DNA from 4 places in the Solibacillus sp. CAU 1738 genome. Region 1 is predicted to be linked to each of the others. Evidence: riboswitches for the same ligand, from Rfam matches in the RefSeq annotation. Region 1 holds a riboswitch; each other region holds the start of a gene.
What was found. Region 1 has a riboswitch for thiamine pyrophosphate ahead of thiW (energy coupling factor transporter S component ThiW). Riboswitches for the same ligand answer to the same signal wherever they lie in the genome.
Positions count from the first base shown of each region.

Region 2: linked by a shared signal. The riboswitch ahead of thiT (energy-coupled thiamine transporter ThiT) and the one ahead of thiW (energy coupling factor transporter S component ThiW) in region 1 are both predicted to bind thiamine pyrophosphate.
Region 3: linked by a shared signal. The riboswitch ahead of tenA (thiaminase II) and the one ahead of thiW (energy coupling factor transporter S component ThiW) in region 1 are both predicted to bind thiamine pyrophosphate.
Region 4: linked by a shared signal. The riboswitch ahead of thiM (hydroxyethylthiazole kinase) and the one ahead of thiW (energy coupling factor transporter S component ThiW) in region 1 are both predicted to bind thiamine pyrophosphate.

Region 1 is NZ_JBDQQN010000004.1:83,251-88,650, reverse strand. It holds gene hutH (histidine ammonia-lyase) at 1-130, shown strand, start outside; gene AAFN87_RS13205 (5'-3' exonuclease) at 407-1,285, shown strand; TPP riboswitch at 1,383-1,487, shown strand; gene thiW (energy coupling factor transporter S component ThiW) at 1,585-2,076, shown strand; gene AAFN87_RS13195 (RNA polymerase sigma factor) at 2,234-2,773, shown strand; gene spoIIP (stage II sporulation protein P) at 2,763-3,662, shown strand; gene AAFN87_RS13185 (papain-like cysteine protease family protein) at 3,707-4,687, opposite strand; gene AAFN87_RS13180 (C39 family peptidase) at 4,824-5,339, opposite strand.
Region 2 is NZ_JBDQQN010000009.1:53,629-59,028, forward strand. It holds gene AAFN87_RS18560 (AAA family ATPase) at 1-686, shown strand, start outside; gene AAFN87_RS18565 (magnetosome magnetite crystal formation protein family) at 922-1,242, opposite strand; TPP riboswitch at 1,364-1,471, shown strand; gene thiT (energy-coupled thiamine transporter ThiT) at 1,727-2,278, shown strand; gene map (type I methionyl aminopeptidase) at 2,654-3,409, shown strand; gene AAFN87_RS18580 (hypothetical protein) at 3,423-4,145, opposite strand; gene AAFN87_RS18585 (polyphosphate kinase 2 family protein) at 4,477-5,292, shown strand; gene AAFN87_RS18590 (M3 family oligoendopeptidase) at 5,307-5,400, shown strand, end outside.
Region 3 is NZ_JBDQQN010000005.1:78,826-84,225, reverse strand. It holds gene AAFN87_RS14850 (ABC transporter substrate-binding protein) at 1-992, opposite strand, end outside; gene AAFN87_RS14845 (ABC transporter permease) at 1,011-1,775, opposite strand; gene AAFN87_RS14840 (ABC transporter ATP-binding protein) at 1,762-2,493, opposite strand; gene tenA (thiaminase II) at 2,516-3,190, opposite strand; TPP riboswitch at 3,508-3,598, opposite strand; TPP riboswitch at 3,729-3,836, opposite strand; gene AAFN87_RS14830 (lipid II flippase Amj family protein) at 4,218-5,033, opposite strand; gene AAFN87_RS14825 (thymidylate synthase) at 5,255-5,400, opposite strand, start outside.
Region 4 is NZ_JBDQQN010000005.1:104,199-109,598, reverse strand. It holds gene thiE (thiamine phosphate synthase) at 69-734, opposite strand; gene thiD (bifunctional hydroxymethylpyrimidine kinase/phosphomethylpyrimidine kinase) at 715-1,536, opposite strand; gene thiM (hydroxyethylthiazole kinase) at 1,533-2,285, opposite strand; TPP riboswitch at 2,456-2,555, opposite strand; TPP riboswitch at 2,626-2,725, opposite strand; gene AAFN87_RS14985 (GNAT family N-acetyltransferase) at 3,227-3,568, opposite strand; gene AAFN87_RS14980 (DNA alkylation repair protein) at 4,048-4,716, opposite strand; gene AAFN87_RS14975 (NUDIX hydrolase) at 4,939-5,400, opposite strand, start outside.

The DNA.
Region 1 (5,400 bases):
CGGTGTTGAAAAAATGGCACCGAAATTGTATAAACAGTGGCAACAGATTAGAGAAATTGCTCCTGCTATAACAGAGGATCGCATTTTCAATAAGGATGTAGAAGCAATTGCCGAATACTTGATGCCTTGATTTTAATTTTTATGTGAGGATTCTAGAATTTTATGTGTGGTTACTAGAAAGCTGTGCGGTTATTGGTCGCTTGCGTGCGGATAGATTTGGGTTGAGTGCGCTTTCCGACTGCTTGCGTGCGGATAGACTCGGTTTGAGTGTGCTTTCCGTTAGCCTACATTTGTTACACTCTACATTCGTTCACGTAAACATTGCGCTTATTTCTTAGGAAATATATTACTCAATCGATTATAATGAGGTTTTGCTATAATAGTAGTATAAAACGGAGGTACATTTATGACAAAACCACATTTACTCGTAGTAGACGGAATGGCATTACTATTCCGCTCATTTTTCGCGTCTGCTGCGATGAACCAATTTATTCGTATGGAAGACGGCACGCCGACAAACGGGGTACAAGGCTTTGCGAGGCATGTATTAACGGCACAAAACATGATGAAACCAACACATATGGCCATTTGCTGGGATATGGGCATGCACACATTCCGCAATGATTTATTTGATGGCTATAAAGCGAATCGTCCTGCACCACCAGAAGAGATGCTTCCTCAATTCGATATGGCGAAAGAAGTATCGGAAATGATAGGCTGGCAAAACTTTGGAATTAAAGGTTTAGAAGCGGATGATTTAATTGGCTCGATGATTGAAAAATGGAAGGATGACGCAAATATTACGGTCATTAGTGGCGATAAAGATTTACTACAGCTGCTGAATCCTTCAACGACCATTGCTTTTACCAAAAAAGGCTATACAGAATACGATGTCTACACAGAAAGCCGCTTTGTAGAGGAATACGGTATTTCTCCAAAGCAATTTGCAGAAGTGAAGGCATTTATGGGCGATTCGAGTGACGGCTATCCAGGCGTAAAAGGGATTGGTCCGAAAACAGCGCTCCAGCTCATTCAAGCGCATAGCTCTATTGACGGTGTTCTAGCTGCAATTGATACTTTAAAACCTGCGCAGCGTACAAAAATTAACGATAATGTAGACATGCTCAAACTATCGCATCAGCTCGCAACAATAAATTGCGCAGCACCAATTGACGCGGACTTGGCTTCATTGCAGCTGTCATCTTATGAACAAAATACATTTGCTAAATTAGAAGACAATGGATTCCGATTGATTGCAAAACATGCGCGCTCGTTATATTTTTAGGTAACAGCTCGTAATGTAGTTGAAAATCCAAAATATAAAAAAAACGATTGACTATATTTGGTACTATGAAATAATAGGAATGAAAATTAAATCGCTTCAACACCACTAGGGGAGTCTTTGGAAGGCTGAGACGTATATAGTATACGGACCCTTTGAACCTGATCTAGTTCACACTAGCGTAGGGAAGTGGCGACACTTGTTGTTGTATTGCTTTTTTATAATATACAATTCAAGGCCGCTACCTTCTTTGCTGAGGGGAAGCGGCTTTTTTTTCGATATTATGAAAAGGAGTGATTTGTTTGTCAATTCGTAAGTTAACGATTATGGCACTATTAGTAGCTATAGCTGTAGCGGGTTCCACGTTTGTAGCAATTCCAACAGGTATAGCAAGGGCCTATCCTATTCAACATGCCATTAATGTAGTGAGTGCTATTTTGCTTGGACCTGTGCCTACTGTAGCGATTGCTTTTGTAACAGCTATTATTCGAATCCTTACAGGTACAGGCTCTTTATTAGCTATTCCGGGCAGTGTAATTGGTGCTCTTTTTGCGGCGCTTGCGTACAAGTATAGCAATAAAATGTGGCTAGCGAGTGCGGGGGAAATAGTCGGTACAGGTATTATTGCTTCGTTAGTGGCAGTACCTTATGCAAAGTTATTAATGGGAACATCTGTAGCAGCTCTCTTCTTCATGCCTGCCTTCTTAATGTCGAGTGTGACGGGCGCAGTGTTAGGGATTATAATAGCAAGTAGTTTACGTAAAACAGTATTTGCTAAACAATTTACTAATTGAAATTCAAGCTTTTCTCAAACATTCTAACAAAATACTTCTATATATTTATAAAGCAGAGTATAGAAAAATATGCTCTGCTTTTTTTGATGAAAAAAATTGTAACCTTTTTTAAACCTCAAACGAATAATAAGTGAATATATAACGAGGGGGGAAAAGTTTGATTGACTTGCAAAACTTGGAGTCAAGTATCGTTGTAATCTACAATGACCATTATTTAGACGTTTATAGATTTCTTGTTTGCTTCACAGGAAATCAGAACGATGCGGAGGATTTGACCCAAGAAGTATTCATTCGTGTATTAAAAAATCTTTCTAATTATAATAGTGGACATAAATTGAAAACGTGGATATTTTCGATAGCAAAACATGTAGCTATTGACCATTATAGGAAAAAGAGATTCGCCTCTGTTTTTAAGGATGGATTTTTTAAACAGTTAGCGTCAAACGATAAAAAGCCTAACGAAGCATTCGAAATAACTGAAATGAAACAATTTGTACACGATGCAATAGCCAAATTAAAACCTAGTTATAGATCAGTTGTCATACTTCGTGGCATTAACGAATTTTCCGTTAAAGAGACTTCTGAAATTCTACAATGTAGTGAAGCAAAAGTGAAAGTAGATTACCACAGAGCCCTGAAAGACCTCAAAAGAAAACTAAATATTGATACAGAGGAGGTTTTGATCAATGCAAAATGAAAAAGATTTATTTAATTTGATTAAGGAAATTTATCCTCAAAATCCAAGTAAGGATTTTATTGTATCAACTGAAAATAAACTAAGACAACATGCAAGAAGTATGAATAGAAAATCGAAAGTAAAAAAGGTATTTGCAATATCAAGTGGCATTTTGCTTTTTGCGTTTACTTTTTCTTGGTTATTCTTATTTAGTGGAAAAGATGTAATGACAGCGGTAATAAATGGATTTGGAGAGGAATCTATGTCCGCCACTATTGAGAAAAATGATCCATTAGTGTTTATTTATCACTCACATAATATGGAGTCATTTATTCCTGAGATCAATGGAAAAGCCCCGAATTATCAAGTAATTAGTGAGACTAAAAATGTAACACTAATTGGTAAGGAGTTAAGTAGAGCACTGAAGGATAATAATATAAATTCAATCCACGATGGTACGAATATCGCTGAAGTTTTAAAGGAACGAAATTTATCATTTGCCGATTCGTATATTGTATCAAGAGAACAATTACAAAATGGGTTGGATGCTAACAAGAGCATTAAGATGGTTTTTGATATTCACAGAGATTCTCAAAATAGAAAGGCTACGACAATTAACATTAATGGACAAGATTATGCGAGAATTGTATTTGTTGTATCAACAATAAGTGATAACTATAAGAAAAACAGGGACTTTGCAATGCTTCTTCATGAAAAATTAGAAGAATTATATCCTGGATTATCGAGAGGGGTAGTTGAAAAAGAAGGAAAACCTCGAAATACGTATAATCAAGATGTGCTAGATAATTCATCCCTATTAGAAATTGGTGGAGTTGAAAATACGCTAGAAGAAACATATAGAACTACTGAGGTACTAGCTAAGGTAATAAAAGAAGTAATTGATATGTAAATAAAAATGCTCCCGTCTCTTTATGCAGAGCCGGGAGCTTATTATTATTTATTGTAATCCACAACAAGGAATGGTTGTAGTTGGAATGGTTTCGGTGCGATATTACGGTCGTTCCATTGTGCGAACCAGCGCTCTAATGGATAGAAGTAATAACCATCTTGCCAATGATCTGATGTATCATACGGGTCAGCAAAGATTAATACATCATCACCAATACTAGGTGTGCCGTTATTGTCGTAGCCAATAATTGCTTGCCAATGACCGTCCCAGTCCGTCCATTCAACCATTATTGGTCGATCGTTTTTTAAATGGTTTGTCAGCCATTTTACGAAATAACTATCTTTTGCATCTTCAACCCAAGCTTCTGTATCATCTGTATTTTCAGATGAATATAAGCTGTTCCAAGTGAATGTTGCAGGTAAATTTCCGACATTATTTTCTGTTGCACCGCTGTCTGGTTGGATTAAATCGGCATCAGTATAGTTCTCACGATAGCTAGTTTCTACAATTTCAAAGCCGTCTAAGCTTGCGAAAAAGTCGTGTAGCTGGCTAACATCTGAACCGTATTCATGGAAGTTGTTTGCAGAGCCAGGTAATGCCCCTTCTACATCTAAATCCGTCATCGCTTTCATTTGCACTGCGATATCCATTTCTGTCATTTCATTAAAACCGAAATGATTAGCGACCATTAAAGCTGTCGCAGGACCACATGACCATTCCGTCGTTTGGATGAATGTTTCAAAGTTTTCGATAATAGTAAGTTGATCATCTGATTTTAAATTGTAAAAATCAGGTGCTTTGTAGTAGCGAGATTGTGAGTTGTCGCCAGCATTTGCATACGCATCTGCTCCAGCCATTTCATCGTAATCTTCGCCTTGAATTAATTTTGGTTTAACTGCCACAGTAGTTTCGGCTGACGCTTTTGTGTCTACTTCCGTTGCTGCTACTTTCTGTTCTAATTCTCCCGATGAGCATGCACCGAGGAACATTGCAGATAGTAAAACTGCTGTAAGGGTTCTTTTCATTTATCACTCCGCCTTTAAAAATTATTCGTGCTAGGCACAAGAATTTATTATATACAAAATAATTTCACAAGCAAGAACATTTTTTAAAGTGCCAAAAATAATAAAAAATGCAACAGCTTTGAACGATGCTGTTGCATTACTTTTTAGGTTCAATTTTCACGAAGCTTATTACTTTACGGTTATCATCATAGCGGAAAGAACGAATTTGACTTTCTCGATTGCGCCCACCATTATCATGAATAATTAAATATAATTGGTCGTCTTTAATTTCATAACCAATGAGCGGAACCCAATGGTATTTAAAAAGTGGTTTTATTTTCGGAAACCACTGAAACGTAAAATATTGATCGAACTTCATTGCGACGGGATACCCATGACGCAGTTGTTCAATAGCCTCTGAAATGGTGCAGCTTTCAATACAAAAATCATCGCCTAAAGAAGCTCTCAAATTTTTAATCATGCGCCATTTGAACAAACCAATTTTTGTGCCACCTAAAAGTTTATAAAGTTCATTGACATCTTTTTTGGCGATGGCATGATTTGCACAAACATGATTTAAAATTACATGAGCTGTAGTTGGACCACATGCAGAGTTTTGGTACTCTAAACGAACGTTTTCACTATATTGCGACATACCTATGACATTTAACATTACACCCAAATTGCCACCTCCTCAAGCAATTTCTTCATCCAGCAAACGGTGTGAAAAAAAA
Region 2 (5,400 bases), on a different contig from region 1:
CAAATCTTGCGGAATTAAAACAAGCGTATGAGGAAGCACTCCGAACAGTAAATGCTTCACAAGAATGCGAGAGACACTGTATTGATTACTCGGAAAAATTAGTAGCCATCGCCGATGAAATTACTGCTTTAGAGCAAATTTCGCATGAAATAATAGACTTATATAATATGCTGCGTGGACAAAATACGAAGAGAATCTCCTTTGAACGTTATATACAAATGGGCTATTTAGAACAAATTACTGAGGCGGCAAATGTACGCTTAAAGCATTTATCGAATGGCCAATATCAATTAATCTGCTCTGATCGTCAAGAATCCCATGGGAGACAAAGTGGATTGAGCTTAGATGTTTATGATAGTTATACCGGGCAAACACGCGATGTAAAATCGCTATCAGGCGGAGAGAAATTTAATGCATCACTATGTTTAGCATTAGGTATGGCAGATGTCATTCAAAGCTTCCAAGGTAGTGTGCGCATTGATACGATGTTTATTGATGAAGGTTTTGGTTCACTTGATGAAGAATCACTAATGCGTGCAATCGACACATTGATCGATTTACAAAAGTCAGGACGAATGATTGGTGTTATTTCACACGTCGCGGAGCTGAAAGCAGCAATTCCAGCTGTCCTCCAAGTAGAAAAGCTGAAAGAGGGCTTTAGCCGAACATCTATTGTCTTGAAATAATAAAAACAAGCTTCCCGTTAATTAGCACGGGAAGCTCGTCTTTTATTTTGAGCGTGTTGTCGTATTAGTTGATTGTTTCTTTGAATCGAGAACCTTTTTTACGACAGGATAGACAATAGGCGCCCATTTAATAGCTGTTTTGAAGATTTTGCTAATTTTCATAGTGTATGCACTCCTTCGATTAAGGTGCTCATTAGATGTGTTAAATATACATTTTTCAGCAAAGTACTATACATTAACGCATTACTTTTATTCCTTGTACTATATTCCAAATAATTAAAGCTAAATAAATTAATCCATAAAGTAACATACCGCCAATGCTAAAGAATATTAAATTATCATCGCCTTGATATCCTCCAAAAGAAAGCCCAAATATAAAATAAATGACAAAGAAAAATCCGAGTATTACAGGAATAATATGTGATAATAATGCCCGTTTAGCATGGCGTTTTACTTCTTCATCTTGAACAACAATCCAAATGATAACAGGGACTATAAAAGGTGCGAAAAAGACGCTAAAATAATTCAATGCACTTAATACTTTATTGTTATCCATAAAACAGTCCTCCCTTTTGTATTATGTACGCAAAATACCATCTATTAGTTTCAAATTTCTTCATAGTTGAAAATTTAACAATAATTCAGTAGAATGGAATTGTTCTAACAATAAATAATTGTATAACCACAAGGGGAGCCGATTAAGTCGGCTGAGATTGTACACTAGTTGTACTAACTCTTTGAACCTGTAAGTTAACACTTGCGTAGGGATGTGGATAGATACCGACTTCTAAGCGATGTCAGGCTCTGTCCTGATGTTGCTTTTTTATTGTAAGAAAGTATAAGTTTCTGGAGTTCGAGCAGTGTCGAGCTCCAGCGCCCAGCCACTCGAGGTAGTGGTCTGCCCTCTATCGAAAGCGAGAAAGCTGCTTTCAAACTCGGGTTTGCAAGTAGCTGTCGGGGCTAAGCAGGGCGCTTGTGCGTTTCTTATAGGCTTCTATTCCTCCTCTTAGTTCTAGGGAACAAAAGAAAGGAGACTTGTTATGAACAGAGAAAGATTATTGATGTTAGTAGAAATTGCTATTTTTGCTGCAATCGGAATTATTTTAGACATGTTGTCGTTTAGTTTACCACAAGGTGGCTCAGTTAGTTTTGTTATGGTGCCGATTGTGTTAATGGCGATGCGCTGGGGTATAGGAGCAGGCCTTGTTACAGGACTACTTATCGGCGTATTGCAAATGGTGTTAGGTCCAAAAATTTATCACTGGGCACAAGCTTTACTTGATTACGGTTTTGCGTTTACAGCTGTAGGACTCGCGGCAGTTGTGAGACAACCATTATTAACAGCACTAGCTGGGATGAATAAAGTAAAAATAGCTATCTATGTTTCAATTGGTGCAATTATTGGTGGCCTTTTACGCTACTTCGTACACACATTATCAGGGGTTGTATTCTTCTCTGAATATGCCGGTGATCAAAATGTATGGGTATATTCTATTGTTTACAATGGGTCGTATATGTTGCCAGCGATAATATTAACAGCTGTTGTCTGTGCATTTTTATTTACAGCATCACCAAAGTTGTTGAAACGATAAATAAGATACCTAGCCACTACTTCGGTGAACACTGAGGTAGTGGTTTTTTGTGTGTATTTATGTATTTGATTCGAGCGGAAAAGGAGCTCCAGCGGGTGAATCGTTGTGCCACGGGCGAAAAAGGAGCTCCCGTGGGCGAAAACCGGTGTCCCACGAGCGAAAAAGGAGCTCCCAGGGGCGAAAACTGGTGTGCCACGAGCGAAAAGGAGTTCCCATGGGCGAAAACCATTGTGCCACGGGCGAAACACAAGCTCCCACGAGCGAAACAGGACTTTCGTCTAAGTACTAAATGAAAAAACAAGATACGAGTAGCACTATTTATTTTCATAAGTATGTTATATTAGAAAGAGATTTTTTAGAGGAAGGACGTTTAAAATGATTGTAAAAACTCAAGAAGAATTAGATGCTTTTAAAAAAATCGGTCGAATCGTTGCGGAAATACGTGAAGCAATGAAGGCTGCTACAAAACCTGGTGTGACAACGAAGGAACTAGACGAAATTGCTGGTCGTATGTTTGAAGAGGTTGGCGCTGTTTCAGGTCCTAAAGGTGAATACGACTTCCCAGGATATACTTGCATTAGTGTTAATCATGAAGTTGCTCACGGTATCCCAGGAAGCAAAGTAATTCAAGAGGGCGATTTAGTTAATATTGATGTTTCAGGTTCTTTGAATGGTTATTTTGCGGATACTGGTATTTCGTTTGTTGTTGGTGATGGTTATGAAGAGAAAGAAAAACTATGCGCTGTAGCAAAATCTGCATTTGAACGTGCAATGACGAAAGTAAAAGCAGGCTCAAAATTAAACCAAATAGGTAAAGCAGTTGAGCGTGAAGCGAATGACCACGGCTTAACAGTTATTATGAATTTAACAGGTCACGGTCTTGGGAAATCTCTACATGAAGCACCTGACCATATATTAAATTATTATGATGCGTGGGATTCGACTATGATGAAAGAAGGAATGGTTTTAGCAGTAGAGCCATTCATTTCAGCAAAAGCAGAGCATATCGTTGAAGCAGGTGACGGCTGGACATTCATTACACCAGACAAATCACTTGTAGCACAAATTGAGCATTCTATTATCGTTACAAAAGATAAACCGATTATTTTAACAACTTTAGAAAATGAATAAAAAAATCGTGGGTTTAATACCCACGATTTTTTTTGACGAATAAAATGCCAGCGATGAGTACACCGCATAAAAATAATGCAGCTGTAGTAACTAAAAGCTCCTCTAAGCCGTTTTGAATTGCAATACCTACATAGCCCCAAATAAATATGATTGGCGCAACAATATCGAAATGGTGATAGCGCAGGTGAAGTGCAATTGCAGTACCAAATGTTAACAAAATAACAGCCCATAGTGCATTACTTAATCCGAATCCATGCCAGTTAAAGTAAACAATTATATAGGACATAAAGGTAATAAAGAAAAACAAGCTCCAACTTAAAAATAAAGCAATCGGTATACGAATCTTAATATTTTCAGTCGTTAACGGGTACGTAATATATAGTCCGAACAAAGAAAGGAGTTGTAAAACGAATAAAAAGATAGCGATGCCATTTTGGCCATTATGCCATGCAATAAAAAAGCTTATAAGAAAAATACTCGAAATAGCGAATAAGGTCGTTTGTAGCGACGTGACGGAGTTCGAGTTGCGATGTTTATAACAGTGCACAATCCATACTACAAGACTTGCAAATATTAATAACCAGCATAAATATACGTAATTGGCTGGGGAGAATAATAGCGGTAAACGATTAATAAGCTCAATTGTCGATTTTCCACTTAAACTACGCCAAAATGTTTGAATTGTAAATGCTGACATCACTAGTAAAAAACTAAAAAGTATTAAAATACGGCCCATTAAGCCCTCTCCTTTCTCTAGAATTATATACATTTCAACAGTTTTCAACAACAAATACAAAGTAAAATAATGATAGCATAAAATGATATTTCCATTTGAGGAGAGCTCTATTCGTGAAGTCATAATAAAAAGGTGTATTACCCCGTGAAACTTCTATCGGTGTAGAATACTTTCATCTACACCGATAGTTAGTAGAACCAATCGGACATTTACAGGCAGTTAAAAAAATCTGAAAATAAAGTTAAATATTTAGTTAATTACAAGTAAAAGGGTATTACTACCAGTTAATCTGCGATAAAATAGAAATAATACATAAAAAAGGGGGGATAAGATGGTGAAATTGAAAGATTTAGATTTGTCATTAGAGCTCGATAAAAAAATGTATAAAAAGAAAATAAAAGTCCTTCAATATGAAATGTTAAACGCGCAACAATTTTTGTTCAACAATAAGATTGGTTTAATTTTAGTATTTGAAGGTATGGATGCAGCTGGTAAAGGTGGGGCCATTAAACGATTAACGGAACGAATAGATCCACGTGGTTTGATTGTCCATCCAATTTCAGCGCCGCAGCCACATGAACTACGCTATAACTACATGCACCGCTTTTGGCGAAAGCTGCCACAGCACGGACAAATTGCAATTTTTGACCGCTCTTGGTACGGGCGTGTATTAGTGGAGCGCATTGAAGGCTTCGCTACAAAAGAAGAGTGGAGTCGTGCATACGATGAAATTAATGACTTTGAAAAATTATTAACTGATGGCGATTATATCGTGATGAAATTCTGGATACATATCGATTCAGATGAACAATTGAAACGCTTTAATGAACGTGCCGAAGATCCGTATAAAGCGTGGAAGCTAACAGATGAAGATTGGCGCAATCGTGAAAAATTTGATGATTATGTTGTAGCGGCAAATGAAATGTTCAAAAAAACGGACACTGAAAATGCACCATGGATTGTAGTACCAGGTAATGATAAATTGCATGCGCGTGTACAAGTATTGAAAGAGACGATTGCGCATATAGAAAAAGAAGCAACACGTCGAGGACTAAGCTTGACGAACATGTTAAATAAAGAGCAAGAAGAAGTGCAGGAGCAAGAAAGTACAAAAGAAAAAAGAAAACAAAAAAATAAGAGCATTTAATGGAGGAAAAAACAATGACAAAAACACTTTATCCAGAAGTATGGGACTTAGATGTATTTTTCCCTGGTGGTAGTCACTCGAAAGAATTTCACGCTTTTATTAATGCAA
Region 3 (5,400 bases), on a different contig from region 1:
TATAAGTTCACAAATGCTTCAGATGCATCTAGCTTCACCTTAATAACACCCGTTTCATATAGCCAATCAGCTGTTTTCTCCCATGACTCTTGCTCCTGACGACCAAACTTTACGCCTCCATCATCCATTAATGGTAAAAGAATGTTCAAGCTTTCTTTTTCGACAGCCATATCTAATGGGAAACTATCATTTTCATGGTTGAATAGCACTTCCAGCCCTGCATCTGGATCACTTTTCACATCTTCATGTCCTTTTGTAACAGCTTGCCAAAATTTTGTGATTTGCTCTTTTTTCTTATCGAACGTTTTTTCTCCTGTTACAACTACTAACTCATAGCCGTCAGGAACACCGTAATCATCCAATTTTAGTAAATCGATTTTGTATCCTTCTTTTTCAAGGAGAACCATTTCATGAATAATATATGCCCCGACAACTGCCTCTACTTGATCAGTCGCTAATGATGGCATTAAGTCCCAACCAACGTCCGTCATTTTCACTTGTTGTACATCACCGCCATCATTAGCAACCATTGTAGCTACAACTGCTTCGCTAACTGTTGTGGATGGATAACCTACCCTTTTTCCTTCTAAATCTTTTGGCGACTGGATACCACTGTCCTCTTTGTACATAATGGCATCTAGTGAATGTCTTACTAGTGCTGCGACCGATACAACCGGTATGTCCTCAGCACGTGAAACTAATAGCTGTGATTGGTAACTAATTGCTAAATCTACTTTCCCTGTAGCCGCTAGCTTTAAAGGATCGTTTGTATCAGCTGGCATTATAATTTCCACATCTAAACCTGCATCTTCGAAATAGCCTTTTTCTTTTGCAACATATATAGCGGAATGAACGGCATTTGGGTACCAATCTAGCATAATACTAATCTCTTCTAAATCATTCGTTCCTTGTGCATCACCCTTATAAGAACAGCCTGCCAAGAACATTGCGAAACTTGCTAGCAATAATGTTAATACATAAAGTTTCTTCATATAGTAAAAATACTCCCTCTACTTGTTTTTCCATCGTAATACACGTGTTTCAATCATCGTAACAATCGTAAATAGCACGATTCCTAATACAGTTAAAATGGCGATAGCTGCAAATACACCTTCTGCATTCAAATTTCCTGACATTCTTCTACTATAATAGCCAAGTCCTTCACTCGCTCCGAGCCATTCCCCAATTGTAGCCCCTACTAAAGCGTAAACAATCGCTAGTTTTAATGCAGAAAAAAATGACGGCAGTGCCATTGGAATTTGTAATTTACAAAAAATATGCCAACGAGTAGCACCCATTGAACGAAATAAATCAATATACTCCCGATCCGTTGCCTTCAAGCCATCATAAGTGCCAACTACAATTGGAAAAAAGGAAATCAAAATAGTAACCGCAACCTTACTCCAAATTTCATAACCAAACCACAGTATAAAAATTGGCGATAATGCAATGATCGGAATCATTTGTGAAATGAGAACAGCGGGATAAAGCATTTTTTCTACCGTTTTGGAGTAAAACATACTGACCGCAAGTAAAACACCGCCAACTACTGCAACTACAAACCCTATCGAAAATTCTAATAATGTAACAGGAAGATGCTCTAAAAAAAGCGGCTGCCAATTATCAATGATGAGCATTAATACACCGGTAGGAGCTGGAATAATAAACGCCGGAATCATTTCAGCACGTACCGCCCACTCAACAGCTAGTAAAATTGTGCAGCTAAACAATAAAAATAAATAATACGTTTTAAACCAATTTTTAATAGTGTTCATGAGCAATCTTTCTCTCTACATTTTTTCTTAAAGTAATAAATTCCATCTCATATAGCATGTCCGGTTGACGTGGACGTTTTAAATGGACAGGAATCTCTTCCAGTGTTTTGTCTGCATGTAGCAGCAAAATCCGGTCACTTAAATAACAAGCCTCGTCTAAATCATGCGTAATAAATAGCACTGTTTTATTCAGCTCCTGCCAAATTGACAATAACCAAGCTTGCATATCCTTTTTCGTAAAAGCATCCAGCGCACCAAAAGGTTCATCTAGTAATAGTACGTCTGCACCTACTAACAGTGCCCTTAAAAAGGACACTCTTTGCCTCATCCCACCAGATAATTGCTGTGGAAGCGCATTTTCATATGCTAATAGCCCAGCACGCTCAAGCCATTTCCTAGCCTCTTCCTTCGAATAGCGTTGTTCTTTTTTCACTTCAGATGGCAGCATAATATTGTCTAAAACCGTTCGCCACGGTAGTAATAAATCACGCTGAGGCATATAGCCAACATCCCCTAGTCGAATCGGACGCCCATGGATGGTAATTTCTCCTTCATCTTGCTGTAACAGCCCCGTTATCAATTTCAAAATAGTACTCTTTCCCGTACCGCTCTTCCCTATTAATGAAACGAACTCGCCCGTTTTAATTTCTAAATCAAGGTTCGAAATCACTGCCTGTTCTTCATAGGAATATGATATATTTTTCAATTCGAGTGTCATATTTGTTCATCCATTCCGCAAATTAAATAGGCCAATCACGTTTGAAGTAGTTCATATCCCAAAATAGATACTCATACTTCGATGTAATTTGGAAATGCTTTTCAAGTACTGCTAGCTCGCGTTCTGGCTTCCCGTCAGCAAGCTCATCCATTAAATCAATTAACCATTTCGCTCCTTGGCCAAATTCCTCGGAGTCATACGTTTCAATCCACTTCGCATATTTGTTAGTTGCCAATTGATCACCATATTGTTTTCTTAATAGTTTCCCAATTTCCCAATAATCCCATGCACATGGAAGGAGGCTCGCTACAACCTCTGCTAAACTACCATTTTGCGCAACATTTAACATATAGTTTGTATACGCTAAATTGTCTGGCGTTGGCTTTGTTTCCTCAAGCTCTTCTCGTGTAATACCAAATTCAGCCGCAAATTGACGGTGAAGTTCCATTTCAAAATGTAATGTATCATGTAAAACACTAGAAAATTTGTTCATCATGTCTAGATTATGTGCTTTCGTCACACCTACTGCAAAGAGCTTCGCATAATCGATTAAATATACGTAGTCCTGCTTCATGTACTGAATGAATTTTTCCTCAGCTAATGTCCCTTGTCCTAGCTCCTGCACGAATGGATGCTGGTGATTTTTCTCCCAAATCGGTTGTACATTTTCATAAAGCCTTTTTGTGAATTTTGTCATTGTAATTCCTCCCAAAATTGTTATTAGAAATACACAGATAGATTAAGAAAAGTGCAAGCGCCTTGTTCAGCCCCTACAGCTGCTTGCAGACCCGTATTGAAAGCATCTTTTCAGCTTTCGATTAAGGGACTGAAGCGACCTCGAGGGGCTAGGCGCTGGAGCTAGACAATGCTTCAACTCCAAAAATTTATAATTTCTTATACAGCAAAATAAAACAAGATATCGGCACTTTTTTGTTGTAATCTATGAAACTCGTTATTACCTATACGCAAAAAAACCGCTTCCACATACGGAAAGCGGCTATAAAAAAGCATCTAGCTTTTTTATACCTACTTTCCTACGCTAGTTTTAACTAGATCAGGTTCAAAGGGTACAATCTCAGCCAATTCGGCGCCCCTAGTAGTGTTATTTGCTTTAAAATGGTTTTTGGCATTGGTGTATTTGCGAATTCTAAATCTTTCAAGTGATTTCGCAAAAATATTTGGTAAAAAATAAAACCCCACTCACAAGCGATGAGTGGGGAGAATAAGCCATTCTTATCCTACAACAACCACTTTCCTACGCCTAGTGTGAACTAGTCCAGGTTCAAAGGGTTTAGAACAATTGTTCAATCTCAGCCTTCGAAAAGACTCCCCTAGTGCGTTCTAATTATTACTATATATAACATTAACATGGATTTTTTAAAAGGCAAGTGAAGATTTATTATTCTCTTTTTCTTGCATCGAAAAAGTCGTACATAATTGCATATTCCCTACAGAATCTATCTTGCTTTTTTTAAAAACATTAAAACTAAATGCTAATTTGTCAAAAAGTCAAAATTGACATACAACATATTTAAAAACAAGTGCCAAACAAGCCTTTTTTCCTACTATTGCACTTATTTAAAAATAAGTCGTATATCGTTTTCGCAAAACGAACAATTTTGACTTTAGAAAACGTTACAAAAGCTTTTGCTGATGATTTTTTTCTAAGTAGATTCTGAGTTTTCATCAATTATTAATAAATATTTTCAATCGATTCACGAAACTTAAACAATGAATTGAGTTAACCATGCAATATATTTTGCTCCTGGGATGAATAAAATTTGTGCAAGAAGTGTTCCTATTAATCGAGAAGTAACCATCATAATGGATGCACTTTTTAAGTCTACATAACTCCCCTTTTGGTTAATAACCTCATCTGCAAGTACGGAAAGTTTCGGATCAACAAAGATAATTAATAATATCGTGGCAAATCCGTTCACTAAACCTGATGCCATGACAGCTGTTGTTTCTCTTTCAGGTGCTAACATTGAAGCATATAAGGCTGATAAAACACCAATTGTATAAACTGCTGTGATGACAACATTCAATAAAAATAATTTTACTGGTATATCTCTCCAGCTCATATTTTTTAAGTAGGACCATCTTGGCAAATGCAAATGTTTTTTTGCCCGTTTTATGTATTCCAAACTAAACCCCTTTTTAATAAGCTTTGGAACATTGCCTCTCTCATTTGATAAATGAACAATTGCTCTTGAAAAGATAGCAATAAATGTAGGAAGCAATAACAAGCCAATCAGTGTACCAATAGTTGCTGAGCCTATCAAAATACGGTACTGACTTTCTACAAACGCGAATGCATTTTCTTTCGGCGCATTATCTATTAAACTCCCTGTAAACGGCTGCTGCATCATATTGGCCAGCCGCGCAACCATGACCATTAAGTTAAATAACGATAATGCAGAGGCTAATAACCTTACACGGGCACCTGATAAGCGAACAGAGTAGGCTAACGTTTCAATTGAATGAATAATTAATATAAAAAAAGCGATGATGAGTAGTTGCCAAGTGAAAAATTCCAATTACACTACCTTCTTTACGTTTATAGTTGTTAAATAATAAACGCTACCAAATAATAGAAAGTTGCAAATGAGCCGTCTGAAAAGAATTTTTGAGACGGCTCATTTGCGACGAGGATGGTGGCATGTTAATGCGACCACCGCAGGAGCAAAGCTTTTTTAAAATAACTTTCAAAAAGAAAAAGGTATCCCGAAAGTCTTTACTTTCAGAATACCCCTTATGATTATACTGCTATTGGTGCTTTAATAGATGGATGTGGATCATAACCTTCGATCGTTAAATCATCCATTGTTAAATCAAAAATAGATTTATCTTCTGCAATATGAAGTGTTGGTAATGCACGAGGCTCGCGTGAAAGCTGCTCATTCA
Region 4 (5,400 bases), on a different contig from region 1:
TTTAGCATAGCCGTAAAAAAAAACAAAAAAACCACAGGGTAATATAAAATAACCCTGTGGCTTAAGTGTTAATTCAAAATAGAAATGCTTCTAACTAGTCGCACATCATGATGTAATAATTGATTGACGGTATCCTTAATGCTTGCACTTCCGCAAATAGCAGAAATGACAGCTACCCCATCTGAACCGGCAGCTAATACGGGCTGCGCATTTTTTTCAGAAATACCACCAATCGCTACAATAGGAAATGTTGGATAGGCTTTTCTTGCTTGCTCCAAAAAAGTGACTCCTGCTGGACGCTTGGCATCTAATTTAGAAGACGTTTCATAAATTGGACCGATCCCAACGTAATCTGCTCCGCCAGCAATAGCGGCTTCCATTTCTTCCATCGTATGCACTGAAACTCCAACTATTTTATGTGGAAATAATGTACGAACTTCTGAGAGCCTGCTGTCATCTTGCCCAACATGGACTCCATCCGCATCAATTTCACGCGCTAGCTCTACATGATCATTCACAATAAAGGGCACATTGTACTGTCGACATAAGCTTTGACAGTTTTTAGCGAACTGTATAAGTTCATCACCTACTAATGCCCCTTCTCCTTTTTCTCGTAGCTGGAAAATAGTAATGCCCGCTTCCAATGCTTCCTTTAATATAAGTAGCGGGTCGCGGTTACAGTTAGGAGTACCCATTATAAAATATACAGCTAATTCATCCCTTTTCAGCAACATGTACATCACCTTTCACAAACTTCTTATAAGCAAAATGATTCGTTGGACCGTGGCCATTGCCAATGTTTAATGGATGTTCAATTGCCGCTTGGATAAATCGTTTTGCTTCAATGATTGCCTCTTGAATAACATAACCTTGTCCTAAAAAAGCAGTAAGTGCTGCAGAAAATGTACAACCGGTTCCATGTGTATGCTTCGTATGAATACGTGTACTACTTACTTGGAATGATGAGCCATCTCGGAAATACACATGATCAACTGCTTCCATCCCTTGCAAATGACCACCTTTCATCACCACACACTGTACGCCCAATTGTAAAATTCGCTGAGCAGCAGCCTGTACATCATCCTTCGTTGTGATGCTCATACCTGTTAAAACTTCTGCTTCTGGTATATTTGGCGTTAACACTGTTGCTAAAGGTAATAGTTTCGTTTTTAAAGCCTCAACCGATTCCTGCTGTAATAGATTTGCTCCACCTTTTGCAATCATGACAGGATCAACAATAAGTTGTATATCTTTATCTTGTAATGCTTCGGCAACAGCGGTAATAATATCCGCAGAAAATAACATACCTGTTTTAACAGCCTTCACTTGAAAATCTTCAAAAACCGTTGAAATTTGAGCTTCTACAAAATCCGCCGTCGCTGGAAATATGCCCGAAACTCCTAATGTATTTTGAGCAGTTAATGCTGTAATTGCTGTTGTGCCAAAAACCCCTAACTCCTGAAAGGTTTTTAAATCTGCTTGAATACCTGCTCCTCCACCACTATCGGAGCCTGCAATTGTCATGACAATATTCATATTTGCCCACCTCTTGCATATTGTTCTAAACCGTCGATTACTTTCATTTGGAATGACCCCATATACGCAGCTTCACAAGCATCTATTGCAATTTGTTTATATTGCTGCAAAATTTCCTTTAATAGTTGAAGATTATTTCCTTCTACTGCAAGTGCGGCACTACAAATAGCACTTAATAAACAGCCAGAGCCTGTAATTTTCGTCATCCGTTCATCGCCACCTGTAATGAGCTCAACATTAGTGCCATTAGTTAAAATATCTGTTTCGCCAGTAACAACTACGATTGCTCCCCATTTTCGGGCAACTTCTTTCGCAACTGTAACCGTATCAAGCTCACCTTCTCCACTATCAACGCCCCTAGCTTGCCACTGAACTCCAGCAATAGCTGCAAGCTCACCTACATTACAGCGAATAGTTGTAAATTTCACTTGTTCGAGTAATTGCTGAACTGACGCTTTTCGGAATGAAGTAGCTCCTACTCCTACGGGATCAAGTACAACAGGGATATTTCGCTCATTCGCCTTTTTACCTACTACTAACATACTTTCTAGTGTACGAGTATTTAATGTACCAATATTAATTAATAAACTATCAGCAATGGACACCATCTCTTCCACTTCAGCGATTTCATCTGCCATAACTGGAGATGCACCAATTGCCAGCAATCCATTTGCAGTAAAATTAGCCACAACATAATTTGTTATACAATGTACAAGCGGCTGTCTAAGACGGATATTATTTAAAGTCATATTGTGCTACCTCATTCACCATGATTTCAATTGTCCAAGGTATATCCTTAAAACTGCTTTTCCTATATAAACTTATTTCTCTTCTTACCTCTTCACAAAATGTCATCTTTCTTCCTCCTTGTGTAGTAGGCATGAGAACAAAAAAAACACTTCATTTGCGTATGCAAAGAAGCGTCTTACAAATTGCTCCCTACGCCAGTATTAACTGAACAGGTTCTAAGGGTCAGGTTTTAACCTTCTCAACGCTATAGCGTCCCCCCGCAATTAAAATATTTCCGTGGAAATTAAAAAGCTCTCTAAATAAGGAGAGCTCATGTACAAAAAAATGCGAATTGTGTCACTCGCTATGTACTTTGCTCCCTCCGCCAGTGTTAACTGAACAGGTTCTAAGGGTCAGGTTTTACCTTCTCAACGCTTTTCGCGTCCCCCTGCAAATATTTTAATTACCCATATCCTAACATCATTTCTATTTGTTTTACAACAATAAATCATTAGTTTGCTAATTTGCATTTATTCACTTTACAAATTATTCTTCATTAAATTACAATCCATCACATAAAAGTCCCCAGATAATAAGAATTGGAGGGCATTAAATAAAAAATTCCCATCAGATCTTTAGGTTAAAAGATTTAGTGCGGTGAAAGAGCTTCTGTCGCTGAGTGATTTATCTTGCTCTTGTAGTTACGTATGATGCATGAGTTATCCACTGAACTGCTTTGTTAGTTTCTGTAATGCTTGAATTATAACCTTCTCAAAGCATTGGTGTTGGAACCTACTGATTATAAACAGCAAAAAACAAACACCCTATTAAATTGAATGAAGTGTTTTACTCCCTAACTTTCATTTGGGAATGTTATTTTGAATATCACTGAATAAAATATTAGTCTTTAGATTTATAGCCCCCATTAGTTCAACCAAAATAAGTAATATATGTGGCAAGATTATTTTCTATGCATTATAAATTGTGATTTGCTGTATCTAAAATTGTTTTTTTCATAAAAAGGTATTAAGTATTCCTCACAAAACAAACTTATAACATCAATATGCGAAAGCTCATCTAACAGCTTTGATACCAGTTTTGTTCCTATACCTTCTGCATGGTACGAACTATGTATAACAACGTCTTCTATATACGCTCTAAATTTCCCATCTGTAACAGCTCTTGCGAAACCAATAAGAGTATCACCTATCCACGCACCCACTGATAGTACGTCTCTTAACATATTTTCAATATCTTGTTCTTGTCTTTCCTCCCACCAACCAGCATCATTATATAGCTTCATAACATCAACAGCTTTGATTGTTCTATCAGTAAAACTTAATATTTCTATATTCAAGTTTTGTTCCTCCAAAAAAATTTACTTAATTTCACAATACAAAGATATCTATATCCACTAACCTGTGTTGTTAAATGAAGTCCAAAAGTGTCGTTTGGTAACATTTAACAAGAATCAATAATCTGGGCCTATTGTTGAAAAAGGCACAATTCATTTTCAAGAATTGCACCCGATTGTGGAAAATCTTTTTTCTATTGAATAGAATCGTTGTACTGTGCAGCTGGAAAGTTGTTCACTTTAATGATAATCGCACTACAAATCAAAAAGAGATAGTGAGTTAATCATTTACAACTTCCTTGCATAGTTTACTAACTAGCTGCCATAACGCGTTTTTTTTTATTTTTCCGGTCCAAGCCTATAACAATTTTCATATTGTGGCTTTGTTTATTTTATGCATTAAACCTTAATAAATTTTTCAAGGGTAACTAATTATTATGTCGTTTGTTAACTTCAATCGTAATGAACTCCGGTAAATAGCTGGGAGTACATCCTTTTGCTACTATTTCATCTTTGTAAAGACCCGTTTTCTCACCAAGTTTAATACAACGTGCACGATTCTTTTCATCATAAACGCCTATCCAGCCTGCGGTGAAATTCATAGCCCATTGAACTTCCGGTTCTTCCTGCGTAATATTAGCTTCTAATTTAGATAGTAAGTCTGCGGTGTTATCAGGCGGTGTTTGTCCAGTCCATCTCAATCGCCCTTGATAATACCAGAAAGCTCGCCTTTGAAGAGCAGAAGGGCTATTTTCCCATGACTCCATCAATGCAATTGTCTTCTTGTCTTTGGTGAGCTGATTAGCCATTAGCCAATCCATTAAGTTATTTCGCTCATCAAAAGTGTGAGTCTGTATATCCTTATCAAGCTTATTTAGCACATCTTGTGAAAGAAGTTTTTTATCCATAATTAAGATTGCTAATAGTCTGGGCAAAAACTCTTCGGTTGACCAAAGTTCCATTGCTAGTTCGTGATCTTTTTTAATGTCCTTCGCAATTTTTCGTAAGTCGCCTAGCTTAATTTTACTATTGATCTGAGGTAGAATGTTTTCTGCTTTTGAAGAGCGTTTTATTTCTGTACCTTTATTTTCATTCATTTTATACAACTCCTTTATTAAAGCTTTCTCCACCTATAATAGAAGAGCAACCATCTTTAGTATTACACCCACTCACGATTATAATTGCCAACAGTAAAAAAGATGAAAGTAGAAGTATTTGCTACACTGGTATCCCCACAAGAATAAATTATCTACTCAAAAAACTACCACAACACTTCAACAAAATGACCCGTTTATTGTATAACTTAATACATTGTAAATTTAATCAAATAGTGTTTCCTTTGCAGGAGTCCGCGAAAACTCAAAGAGTGTCTTAATTTGAGACTCGGTATTTCTATTAGTAGAAAGCTGTGGTAAATTGTGTTCTGAAAAAAATCGAATTTCATTCGTTTCAATACCTACAGTAGCTTCTCCTCCAATAATCTCACACAATATAAATATCTTATAGTAATGATATGGTTCTGGAGGATGTGGGTGTTTATTATTATCCAATAAAGCAAGTAATCTGATTGGGAGTACATCATAACCAGATTCTTCTTTAATTTCCTTTACTACATTCTCTGAAGGGGATAATCCGATATCACAAAACCCACCCGGTAATGCCCATTTATCATCAATATTTTCTTTTACCATTAAAATCTGTTGGTTTCTAAAAACCACACCACGAACATCAACTTTGGGAGTTTGGTAACCAGCTTCATTCGCAAACAAATTCTTAATTTT